Regions from separate parts of the Paenibacillus sp. FSL R7-0210 genome, predicted to be linked through region 1. Evidence: riboswitches for the same ligand, from Rfam matches in the RefSeq annotation. Region 1 holds a riboswitch; each other region holds the start of a gene.
What was found. Region 1 has a riboswitch for cyclic di-GMP ahead of MKY64_RS29285 (flagellar assembly protein A). Riboswitches for the same ligand answer to the same signal wherever they lie in the genome.
Positions count from the first base shown of each region.

Region 2: another riboswitch for cyclic di-GMP. It lies ahead of MKY64_RS24120 (transglutaminase-like domain-containing protein); the one in region 1 lies ahead of MKY64_RS29285 (flagellar assembly protein A).
Region 3: another riboswitch for cyclic di-GMP. It lies ahead of MKY64_RS24935 (choice-of-anchor A family protein); the one in region 1 lies ahead of MKY64_RS29285 (flagellar assembly protein A).

Region 1 covers NZ_JBBPAR010000001.1:6,878,101-6,882,306, forward strand. Annotated here, with positions in the region: gene MKY64_RS29280 (aldo/keto reductase) at 1-794, opposite strand, end outside; gene MKY64_RS29285 (flagellar assembly protein A) at 825-2,444, opposite strand; cyclic di-GMP riboswitch class I at 2,552-2,644, opposite strand; gene biuH (biuret amidohydrolase) at 3,149-3,832, shown strand; gene MKY64_RS29295 (ABC transporter substrate-binding protein) at 3,858-4,206, shown strand, end outside.
Region 2 covers NZ_JBBPAR010000001.1:5,709,021-5,713,226, reverse strand. Annotated here, with positions in the region: gene MKY64_RS24135 (glycosyltransferase family 2 protein) at 1-386, shown strand, start outside; gene MKY64_RS24130 (GtrA family protein) at 376-780, shown strand; gene MKY64_RS24125 (class D sortase) at 848-1,501, shown strand; cyclic di-GMP riboswitch class I at 1,627-1,708, shown strand; cyclic di-GMP riboswitch class I at 1,782-1,862, shown strand; gene MKY64_RS24120 (transglutaminase-like domain-containing protein) at 1,876-2,685, shown strand; rRNA gene MKY64_RS24115 (16S ribosomal RNA) at 3,051-4,206, shown strand, end outside.
Region 3 covers NZ_JBBPAR010000001.1:5,905,366-5,909,571, reverse strand. Annotated here, with positions in the region: gene MKY64_RS24945 (ASCH domain-containing protein) at 76-498, shown strand; gene MKY64_RS24940 (hypothetical protein) at 861-1,226, opposite strand; cyclic di-GMP riboswitch class I at 1,976-2,068, shown strand; gene MKY64_RS24935 (choice-of-anchor A family protein) at 2,150-4,206, shown strand, end outside.

The DNA.
Region 1 (4,206 bases):
GCCAGGGATAGAGCTGCAGGTGAGGTGCCCAGTCGCTCCGCAATGGCCTGAACCTGCTCCCCGAGCGAGATGCGCTCCGGGGTAAGGAAGCGGCGGAAGTTCGGATCGGTCTCTGCTCTGGAGCCGGCAGGGGCTTTGCTGCTGCCAGTATATTTGCCGGTAAGAATGCCGCCCGCCAGAGGGAAGTATGGGATGATGCCCAGACCCTGATCCAGGCAGAGCGGAAGCAGCTCCGCTTCGGGCGTGCGGTCAGCCAGCGAATAGCTGCACTGGATAGAGATGTATTTCGCGAAGTGCCGGGCTTCGCTGATTCCAAGCGCCTTCATCAGCTCCCAGGCGGCATAATTGGAGGCTCCGATATAGCGCACCTTGCCTGCGGAGATCAGATCATCCAGCGTGCGCAGCGTTTCCTCCAGCGGTGTGTAGGGGTCGAAGGTGTGAATCTGATACAGATCCACATAGTCGGTCTTCAGCCGGCGCAGGCTGCCCTCCAGCTCCTGCATCAGATGATGGCGCGAAGAGCCGCTGCCGCCGGGTCCCTCATGCTTCGGCAATCCGGCTTTGGTCGCCAGCACTGCGTTATGGCGTTTGCCTTCAAGCGCAAGGCCGATGATCCGCTCCGATTCAGAGCCGGCATAGATATTGGCGGTATCGATGAAATTGATGCCCTGATCCATAGCGGTGTGCAGAATGCGGACCGAGGTCTCCTGATCTGCCCGTTTGCCGAAGGAATTGGTTCCAAGACCCAGGGCGGACACCTGCAGGCCGCTATTGCCCAGACGGTTATATCGCACGCTCTCACTTCTCCTTATATAGTAGTAGTCTTAGCAGGAATCACGCACAAGCAGCTTGCCGCCGGACTCCAGGCGGCTGTCCTGTGACCGGGCGAGATTAATCACCGCATGCTCCTCCTGGAGCAGCTCAATCTCCTCACCCAGCTTAAGCAGCAGCCTGGAGAAGTGGCTTAGGACACTGTCCGTGATGTACCCGGTGAATTGTCCCGGATGGGCGAATACCTCAAGCATCTGCCAGAGCTGGTCCGTGCCGGAGCCGAACGCCCCGTTCATACGGCTTAGCGCAGCCTGAAGATCACGGATCAGGCTGCCCAAGTGGCTGTATTTATCCTCCAGCAGCAGCATGACTACCAGGCCGTAATTCACGGATTGCTGGCGGGATTCCACATTCTTGGCCAGCTGGCGCGCCGCCTCAAGCAGTCCGTCCGTCTCTGTCCGCAGCAGGCTTGCGAGGCTGTGCAGACGATGCTGCATTACCCCGGCGTGCCCGGCGTACAGGCCGCTGCCGGTGACCTGGCCGCTAACGTAAATACTGCCGGTGGCTATAATTGTAGATTGGCGGATATCGCCATAGACGTACACATTCCCGAGGGCTTCAATTCGTACAGGTCCTTCCAGATCTCCCGGTACAATGATGTCACCTGCGAACATAACATCGCCCGCAGGATCTGTCATCTCTCTGGCCAGAAGACTGACCGGAGGGAAGTCACATATCCGGACGCTGCCGCTTCCCCCGCAGATACGGGGCCTGCCGGTGTGCCGGGCTACGATATTACCACAGGGAAGGAGCTTGGCATGATTACCGGCAGCAAAGTAGATATCCTGCGGCGGGGGAGGGGGCAGGACCCTTCCGTCTGTGTCGAGGCCGGGAATGCCTTCTTCCGGCGGCAGCTTGCGGGCGAAGACTTCGCCTGCAAAGGCAAAGGGGGCTCCCGGGAAACGGAGATACTCCAAGGGTTCTGCAGGCTTCTGACCCCGGGCTCCCTGTCCCTGAAGCATCCGGTTCCCCTCCAGTGTATGCTCAGGCAGCAGGAATTCCAGCCGGGCTTCCTTGCCGGGCAGCGGGGCTCTGCCTTCAGCGATGCATACGGGGAGATATGTAGGGTTCGTAAGCTCCGCGTACAGGGCGGGAATGTTCAGGTTGCGCAGAATAAAACGGTTGTCCAGTGAGGCGATAATCTGTTCTATGGTGAGCGTGGACAGCAGCATCGCCGGATTGGGCTGGGCACGGACGACCGCTTCGAAGGCGGCGGGGCAGTTGACCAGATTCCAGGCGTACTTCTCTGCACGGTATAAAGTGAAGTGGACCTTGAGCTTGTCAGGCGATACGGTAATTTCATATTGCGGCTTCTCACAGATCTCCCAAGTGATATAATCCGCTCTGGTCACCTCGGTTGGCTCTGTAACGGTCTTCCAGTTGATCTTCAGGACAACAGGGTGGACCGCAGAAATGCGGGCGGGAGCACCTCCGGGGAGCGGGGGAGTAATGAATATCTGGTTGTCCTGCACGAGGATAATTCCATTCTTATCTCCAGTTGTCCCGTCAGAAGCTCGGCCCTCCACAGAGAATGAATCCAGGAGACCTTTACGTTCGAGCATCAGGGACTCTACGAATTCATATCGGCTTGGTTCGATATCCTGCTGCGGCATGGTTGTAACCTCACTTTTTCGTATGATCAATGGCAATTCGTACAGAAAAAGAACATCATCAAGCCTGGGAGGCTTTCCCTCCTGAATAGCTGGCTTAAGTGGTCTCTATTGGCAGCCTGGCAACCGTAAACGCAGATTCCGGCGTTCTTAGGCCCATGGCTTTGCGTCCTGCCCTTTCGGGGAGTTTGCCTTTAGAAATAGATCAATGATATACATCCTGTAGAGGTGGGAGTTATGGTCGACTGTAATCGACAAAAAGAGTCATAAATAGTTCTTACGCGTCATTAACTTCTGCAAACAAGCTTAATTCTAGTACTTAAAGAGCTATTTTTCAACTATATTATGCCTATTTATCAAAAAACTCGAAATATGCAGCTCTATTTCGACAAAAAAACTGGTTTCCCAGAGCTTACAGCTTATGGAAGAGGCAGGGGGAGGAAAGTATGAGCATTCAACTGTTGGGACACCCTGGGCTTGGTAAGACTCGGAGTGTTCTTTTTTGATAAGCGGTTTTGCTGGTGTTAATGTTATGTATGTGTTAACTATGTGAATAAACACAAACATTCAGTGTATTATTTCGTAATAAAACCGAAGACATCGCAAATTCATTGTAATATAATCTAACTCATACCAAGGAAACACGGATTAATGTTAACTAATATGACATTAATAGAGATAGCGACATCAGGAGGGGAGCATAAACCATGCAGATTGCAGCAACACCTTACATCTGGCCTTATGACGGGGCTGTGGACCCGGCGAAGACAGCGCTGATGATTATCGACATGCAGACGGATTTTTGCGGCAAGGGCGGTTACGTCGAGAGAATGGGTTATGACCTCTCATTAACAGCGAGGGCGATCCAGCCCATACAGCGGCTGCTGGCCCGTATCCGGGACATCGAAGGCTTCACCGTGATCCATACCCGCGAGGGGCATAAGCCGGATCTGTCGGATCTGCCGGCGAACAAGCGGTGGCGCAGCCGCCAGATCGGGGCCGAGATCGGCTCCGAAGGACCGGCGGGACGAATCCTCGTGCGGGGGGAGCGCGGCTGGCAGATCATTGATGAGCTGGCGCCTGCCCACGGAGAGTACATTATAGACAAGCCGGGCAAAGGGAGCTTTTACGCAACAGACCTGGACCTGATCCTGAAGAATAAAGGAATTACCCATCTGATTCTGACCGGTATTACTACCGATGTCTGTGTACACACCACGATGCGGGAAGCCAATGACCGCGGGTACGAGTGTCTGATCCTTGCAGATTGTACAGGAGCGACGGATGAAGCGAATCACCTGGCGGCGCTGAGTATGGTTCAAATGCAGGGCGGAGTGTTCGGCAGTGTAAGTGATTCACAAGCGGTGCTGAAGGCGCTGGAGCAATACTAAATCATTCATAAACGGGGGAATAACCATGTGGAACAAGTCCAGAACAAAAGCGCTGATGCTGTTAACCTCGCTAATGCTGCTCCTGACCGCCTGCGGTAACAATACGGAAGCCGGGAAGGCTGAAGGCCAGGGAGCGGAAGGCTCGGGCGAGCTGAAAAAGGTGGTGCTCCGGCTGAAGTGGATTCACCAGGCGCAGTTTGCCGGCTTTTATACCGCAGTGGAAAAAGGCTTCTATAAAGAAGCGGGGCTGGATGTTGAGATCCGCCCGGGGGGCTCGGATTTCCCGGCTGTGCAGATGGTAGCTTCCGGCAGTGAGGAGTTCGGAGTTACCGGTGCCGACCAGATCGTCATCGCCAGAGAGAAAGGCGTCCCGG
Region 2 (4,206 bases), 1.2 Mb from region 1:
AGGAACGCTTCGCAGGGGAGACGAAATATCCGCTCAAAAAAATGATCCGCTTTGCGCTCGACGGAATCACCTCCTTCTCGCACAAGCCGCTCAAAATCGCCTCTTATGTCGGCTTCTTCCTGTCCTTCTCCAGCTTCATCTACCTGTTCCTGGTCTTATTCCAGAAAGTCTTCACCTCTTGGACTGTGCCGGGCTGGGCATCCATTGTCGGGGTGAACCTGCTGTTTAACGGCATTGTGCTGATGCTGCTGGGCGTGATCGGGGAATACATCGGACGGATCTATGATGAATCTAAGGATAGACCGCTTTATATCGTACGCGAGACCCGAGGCTACCCGGAGGCAGAGGCCGAAGACACGCGGAAGGCAAGCGATTATGCAAGATAAGGCTTGGCGCGCAGGCATGATCCAGTTTCTGAAATTCAATGCGGTGGGCCTGCTTAACACGTTCATTGATTTTGCAGTATTTACCCTGCTGCATTCCCTGGGCATGCTTAACACCCCTGCACAGATTATTTCCTACAGTGCCGGGACGGCCAACAGCTTTTTCTGGAATAAGAAGGTGACCTTCAAGGGAAGGGACAGAGGCGGGGATGGCCGCTTTGACCGGATGCAGCTAGTAAGATTTATTGTGCTGAATCTGCTGGTGCTGGGCATTTCGGTGCTGCTGATTCATCTGCTGACTGATCGGCTGGGAGTCCAGGTGCTGATGGCCAAGGTGCTGGTTACCTTTGTTACAGTAATCATTAATTTCTTTGGAAGCCGGAAGTGGGTATTCTAGAGGTACAGTATGTCTTCCCCGTCCCCTGCGGGGGCAGCACTTATTCTATATTGCGGAGGCGATTGTCATGCGGAAGTTATCCTATTTGATTATACTTGCCGGGGTCCTGATTATGCTCTACCCCAAAGGAAGCGAATGGTACGAGGACCGTCAGCAGCAGAAGCTGCTGGAAGAGGCTGAACAGGCCTATAGTGAAATCGTTCCTTCGGCTACGGCTCCTGCCAGCCAGGATCTGAGCAAGCCTTATGCGGAAGTCACCCAGCTGCTGGCGGAAGAGTCTGGTGCGGAAGAGCCGGTGCCCACTACAGCGCCCGAGATTGAAGTGGGAGGCAAGATCACCGCTATTATTGAAATCGATAAAATCGATCTGAAGCTGCCTGTACTGGAGGGCGCCACCAAGACCAATATGAAGCATGCGGCGGCGCATATGAAGGAGACAGCTCCGATTGGCGCGGTAGGCAATGCAGCGATTGCGGCACATCGGTCAAGAACGGCAGGGCGGCTGTTCAACAGACTGGATGAGGTCGGTAAAGGGGATGCCATTACTGTTATTACAAGCGGACAGGAATACAAATATGTTGTATATGATGTATCTATTGTAGAGCCTACCGATATTTCAGTTCTGAAGGGTAAGGATGATGATAAGATTCTGACCCTCATTACCTGTGATCCGCTTGTCAACCCTACCCACAGACTCATTATTCATGCAAAGTTGACCTGATTGTCATAGGACAATGCTGAGAAAGGTCAAAAAACATAAAATTTTAGTCTATTTTTGCGGGAATCTAGTGATTTGGGTCTTGCTAATAGATTGAGATATGGTAAGCTATAACTATGAAAGCTAATACACGATAACGGCAAACCTATCGAAAGGTAGGGACGCAAAGCTACAGGGCCTTCCCGTCATGGATGGCAGCCAGTTACCGAATGAAGAGGCTTTTTTTGTTTGTTTTCATTCTGAATCTGTCATTATGTGGCAGTAGATTGGACAGATAAAGCTTATACGATAACGGCAAACCTATCGAAAGGTAGGGACGCAAAGCTAAAGGGCCTTCCCGTAAGAATGGCAGCCAGCTACCGAAAGGGGTTTTATCCATGAAGAAGTTTTATTTAATGCTGATTACACTTTTTGTGATCGTCACTTCCGTGCAGACAGGCACTGCTCAAGCAGCAAATGCAGATTCAAGCTGGTTAAATGTTGGACAACTTGATCAAGGGGTTATCGGGGTATCGTACGATGTTCCTAAAGACAAGAAGATGAAGCTCATGATTACCAAGGACAATAACAGCTATACTTACAACTTATACACTTCCAAACCGACCGAGACGTTCCCGCTGCAACAAGGTAATGGCTCTTACAAGGTCTCCGTTCTTGAGAATACTACCGGCAACAAATACAAAGTACTATCTTCCGAGACTGTATCTCTTTCAATGAGCAATGTGAATGCCGTATATTTGAGCTCTGTACAGAATGTAAAGTGGAGTTCTTCCGATAAATCCGTTCAAAAGGCAGCACAGCTTACAAAGGGTCTGACCACAGATGCAGACAAAGTTAAGGCTATCTACAATTACATCGTAGCTAACGTGAAATATGACTACTCTCTGGCCAACAGCGTAAGCACAGATTATATTCCGAACAACGACAATACACTGGCTACCAACAAAGGTATCTGCTACGATTACGCTTCCTTGTTCGCTACTATGCTCCGCAGTGAAGGGATTCCAACCAAGTTGGTTATGGGGAATACAAGCTATGTAACTTCATACCATGCCTGGAACGAAGTGTTCCTGAACGGCAAATGGGTGACGATTGATACTACAGTGGATGCAGGTCTGGGTAAGAAAACAGCATCAACAGAACTGATCAAATCAGCAAGCAAATATACTGCAGCGAAATTCTACTAAGAATAGCTGTAACTATAGCATTATCTGAGAATAACCCGCTTAGTCATTAAGCGGGTTATTTTTATTTATATAAAGGTTGCTTTTTAATAGAAGGATAGGTTATTATAAATAAGCGTTGTTGGAGCGGCAAAGGAAATGAGAGATTACTTAAATAAGTGATTTCAAAAATAAAGCTTGCATTGCTCAGATGAACGTGATATATTATAAGAGTTGCTGGTGACGACAACATCGACACTAACAACGAGCTTGATCTTTGAAAACTGAACAACGAGTGAGTATCGGAGATCACTTCGGTGAGATCCAAAAATGAGAATGTAAATTCTCGTCAGATGTTTCAAAATGAGCAATCGCTCTTTCTAAATACCAATTTGGAGAGTTTGATCCTGGCTCAGGACGAACGCTGGCGGCATGCCTAATACATGCAAGTCGAGCGGAGTTTGAGAGGAAGCTTGCTTCCTTTCAAACTTAGCGGCGGACGGGTGAGTAACACGTAGGCAACCTGCCCTCAAGCCTGGGATAACTACCGGAAACGGTAGCTAATACCGGATAATTTCTTTTTTCTCCTGAGAGAAGAATGAAAGGCGGAGCAATCTGCTGCTTGGGGATGGGCCTGCGGCGCATTAGCTAGTTGGTGGGGTAACGGCCCACCAAGGCGACGATGCGTAGCCGACCTGAGAGGGTGAACGGCCACACTGGGACTGAGACACGGCCCAGACTCCTACGGGAGGCAGCAGTAGGGAATCTTCCGCAATGGGCGCAAGCCTGACGGAGCAATGCCGCGTGAGTGATGAAGGTTTTCGGATCGTAAAGCTCTGTTGCCAGGGAAGAACGTCCGGTAGAGTAACTGCTGCCGGAGTGACGGTACCTGAGAAGAAAGCCCCGGCTAACTACGTGCCAGCAGCCGCGGTAATACGTAGGGGGCAAGCGTTGTCCGGAATTATTGGGCGTAAAGCGCGCGCAGGCGGTTATTTAAGTCTGGTGTTTAAACCTTGGGCTCAACCTGAGGTCGCACTGGAAACTGGGTGACTTGAGTACAGAAGAGGAAAGTGGAATTCCACGTGTAGCGGTGAAATGCGTAGATATGTGGAGGAACACCAGTGGCGAAGGCGACTTTCTGGGCTGTAACTGACGCTGAGGCGCGAAAGCGTGGGGAGCAAACAGGATTAGATACCCTGGTAGTCCACGCCGTAAACGATGAGTGCTAGGTGTTAGGGGTTTCGATACCCTTGGTGCCGAAGTTAACACAGTAAGCACTCCGCCTGGGGAGTACGGTCGCAAGACTGAAACTCAAAGGAATTGACGGGGACCCGCACAAGCAGTGGAGTATGTGGTTTAATTCGAAGCAACGCGAAGAACCTTACCAGGTCTTGACATCCAACTAACGAAGCAGAGATGCATCAGGTGCCCTTCGGGGAAAGTTGAGACAGGTGGTGCATGGTTGTCGTCAGCTCGTGTCGTGAGATGTTGGGTTAAGTCCCGCAACGAGCGCAACCCTTGACTTTAGTTGCCAGCAGGTGAAGC
Region 3 (4,206 bases), 970 kb from region 1:
GCTATTAATGTTTCCCATAGAAGGCCATAGTCATTCTGAGTAAAAAGGTGTTCAACAGAGGAGGCAAGCTGCATTATGAAATGCCTAACCATTCGCCAGCCGTGGGCCACGTTAATTGCGCTGGGAGAAAAACAAATCGAAACCCGGACCTGGCGGACCGCCCAGCGGGGAGAGTTAGCCATTCATGCCGGGATGCAGGTGAATAAGGCGATCTGCCGGACGGAGCCGTATCAGTCGTTGCTGGCACGTTACGGTTACACTGCGGACAACCTGCCAACCGGCAAGATCATTGCAGTCAGCCGCATTGCGGATTGCTGTGAGGTGACGCCGGAGCTTGCGCAGCAAGGCTGGCCGGGCGGCAATGAATATGTATTCGGCAATTATGCCGAAGGAAGGTATGCCTGGATGCTGGAGGAGGTTGTTCCGCTGGTACATCCCATACCTGCTAAGGGACGTCTGGGTTTCTGGGAATATCCTGTGCTGGAAGAGGAATTGTGAATTTCTTGACGGCAATGTGAAGAAAAATTGCTCCAGATTGGCTGTCAGCTGGTATAATTGGGATATTCGGCGGGAAATCTTCCTATATATAAGGAGAGTTGTGCTCTGAGGCGGTCTACCGCTGGAGAGGGGCAGAAATGCCGGGAAGGAGCGTATGCATAATAGATGGGAAGCCTTCTAATTGCATGGCTTTGTATGCTTTGTTTGTTTCTTGCGTTCAGGGATCAGGTAAGCCGGAGAATCCTGTACCCGGTAGCTGTGGTGGTGATATGCGGCACATTGGGGTATTGGACGTTGTTAATGTAGCCGCATCCGGGCGATCATTTAATGCAGAAGTCTGCCGCTTGCGGCAGGCTTCTTTGTTAGCGCTGCTCCATCTTCTCCATACCCAGATATCTGCGCATATGCAGAGTGGCCTGGGCGGCAATCACATCATCCAGCAGCAGCATCCGTTCGTGATAGCCCCTGCAGACAAATTTGGCTTCAACACCCGTCTCCAGCCGCTGCTGCTCATAGACCTTCAGACCACGTGCGCGCATTCCGGCACGGACCTCCCGCAGATCGGCAGAAGCGGCATGAGCGGCCGACTGGATTACCTCCAGATAAGGTGCAGGCGTGCGCAGCTCAGAGGCTATAGCAGAAGCATCGCGCTCGAAGGCGGATAGAATAAGCGGCAGCAAAATATAAGATTTGACCAGCAGGTTGTCCTGGCTCTCTGCTCTTTGCATCCTTCTCAACCCCTCGAAGAGAACGTATATTCGCATTGTAACTCATCCTTCAAAAAATAATCAATGGGTTTTATAAATTAACTCAAATAATGTGATATATTTCACAAAAAAATAAGATGAATTATTTTATATTAAAATTGAAATATTAAAGATTGAAAAATAAATCAGCTCAAAGGAGAATGGCAATGAGTCGTGAAGGAAGCCTCCGCCGTGGTTTGGTATTCGGGATCATTCTAAGTGTTCCGCTCTGGGTATCGATGATTGGCTGGGTTCAGCTGTTCGGGTCTGCCTAGGCGACATTTTATTCAAAATATATGAAGTCTATTAGCAGGTGTCGTCCCTATGGGCGGCACTTTTTTTTCGAGCTGAGGTGCCTGTAAATAGGTAAAATTGCATTGAACAGGAGCAGACAATGAGTAGGAGGGGTCTGAAGGCGATAAAATAGGACAAATGCATCAAATTTAAATAATATAAATTGATATTATTATAGGTAAGAGAGATAAACGGCTACAGCCAATCCTCTGATTTCTCGACTTTTTTCGTCAGCATATAAAAAAAGATTCGCCCCTGAAGCCTTATGATAAAAGGGTTAAATGAGGAATCTTCGCAAAAATAATTTCAAAAAATATACTGGGAATGGATTGACAACAGGGTGGGGGAGCGGATAAACTGAAATTAGTACAAAAGTAACAAATGTCATAGACTCAACAATGATCTTACATAAGCAAATCTTAATTGCATACCGAAATCATGTACAAACGCAAACCGTATCGAAAGAACGGGACGCAAAGTCAGGAATCTACTGTCTCTAAAGTTGAGGCTAGGGTCGTCCGGCCGCCGTGAAGCTAACCCTTCGTGGCGGTCTTTTTGTTGTTATAGTCGCGTGACAGATTCATAGAATAGTAACTAGGAGGTGTGGACTATTGAAGAAAAGAGTACGTAAAACAGCTGCCATCCTTATGGCAGGCCTATTGACCCTATCCAGTGCCTTTACGTGGGGGACGGATGTTAGAGCAGCTTCAGGGGTGCCGTATACGCCAACACCGGTTTTGGGGGTTGCAGGGAATTTTAATGCTTTTATCCTCGGGGATTTTAAACAAGCCAATGACCAGATTGAAGGCCGCCTGGCAGCGGCGGGGAACATTACCCTCTCCGGAGGATACGGAGTAGCCAGGGCATACAGGGATGCTTCGCCGACGGATGTACTTGTGGCCGGTAAGAATTTTGTACATTTAGGCAGTGGAGAGATCTATGGAAATGTGGTATTTGGGGATAGCTTTACAGCCAATGAGCCTGGTGTCAACATCAAAGGCGGGAAGAAAAATGCCAGCCCGATTGATTTTGCAGCCGAGCAGCAAGCTCTGATCTCCCGATCCACAGAGTATGGGGCCTTGGCCGACACGAATGAGATTGGCGATAATCATTATGGACAGCTCAAGATAAGTGCACCGGATCGTTTCAATGTAGTTCATTTGGATGCCTCGACACTGGCGAAGACCAACTATATCGAATTCAACATTGCACAGAACGCTACGCTGATTATTAATATAAGCGGGTCTACAGTCAATGTGCCGAGCTTTTCAATGAATAACGGCAGAGCCAGTCAGGTATTGTTCAACTTTTACGAAGCTTCTGAGGTGAATATCGCTTATACCTCATTCTTCGGGACGATCCTCGCACCTAGAGCGGATGTTCATTATGCCGGAGCAGAGCTGTACGGAACCCTGATTGCAAAATCTTTTAGCGGCGGGGTAGAGATGCACCTGGGATTGTACGAGGGAGAGGGGCCGCCGCCGAGTCCGACGCCGACCGCAACGCCGACACCTAGTCCATCACCGACACCAACGCCGACAGTGAAACCAACACCAACGGTAACGCCAACACCGACTGTGAAACCAACACCAACGGTAACGCCAACACCTACAGTGAAGCCAACACCGACGGTAACGCCAACACCTACAGTGAAGCCAACACCGACGGTAACGCCTACACCTACAGTGAAGCCAACACCGACCATAAAACCGTCACCTACACCTGTGTGCACTCCAACTCCAAAGCCAACACCGACTGTAAAACCGACACCAACGCCGACCGTGAAGCCGACACCAACGCCGACCGTGAAGCCAACACCAACGCCGACCGTGAAGCCAACACCAACGCCGACCGTGAAGCCGACACCAACGCCGACCGTGAAGCCAACACCAACGCCGACCGTGAAGCCAACACCAACACCGACCGTGAAGCCAACACCAACACCGACCGTGAAGCCGACACCGACCGTGAAGCCAACACCAACGCCGACCGTGAAGCCGACACCAACGCCGACTGTGAAGCCGACACCAACGCCGACCGTGAAGCCGACACCAACGCCGACTGTGAAGCCAACACCAACGCCGACTGTGAAGCCGACACCAACGCCGACTGTGAAGCCGACACCAACGCCAACGGTGAAGCCAACACCGACGCCGACCGTGAAGCCAACACCAACGCCGACCGTGAAGCCGACACCAACGCCAACGGTGAAGCCAACACCGACACCAACAGCGGTGCCGACGCCAACACCAACGGCAGTTCCGACACCAACGCCAACAGCGGTACCGACACCAACGCCAACAGCAGTACCGACACCAACGCCAACGGCAGAACCGACACCAACGCCAACGGCAGTACCGACACCAACACCAACGGCAGTACCGACACCAACACCAACAGCAGTACCGACACCAACGCCAACGGCAGTACCGACACCAACACCAACAGCAGTACCGACACCAACGCCAACGGCAGTACCGACACCAACGCCAACGGCAGTACCGACACCGACGCCAACAGCGGGACCGACACCAACGCCAACGGCAGAGCCGACACCAACACCAACGGCAGAGCCGACACCAACACCAACGGCAGAGCCGACACCAACGCCAACGGCGGTACCGACACCAACGCCAACGGCAGAACCGACACCAACACCAACGGCAGA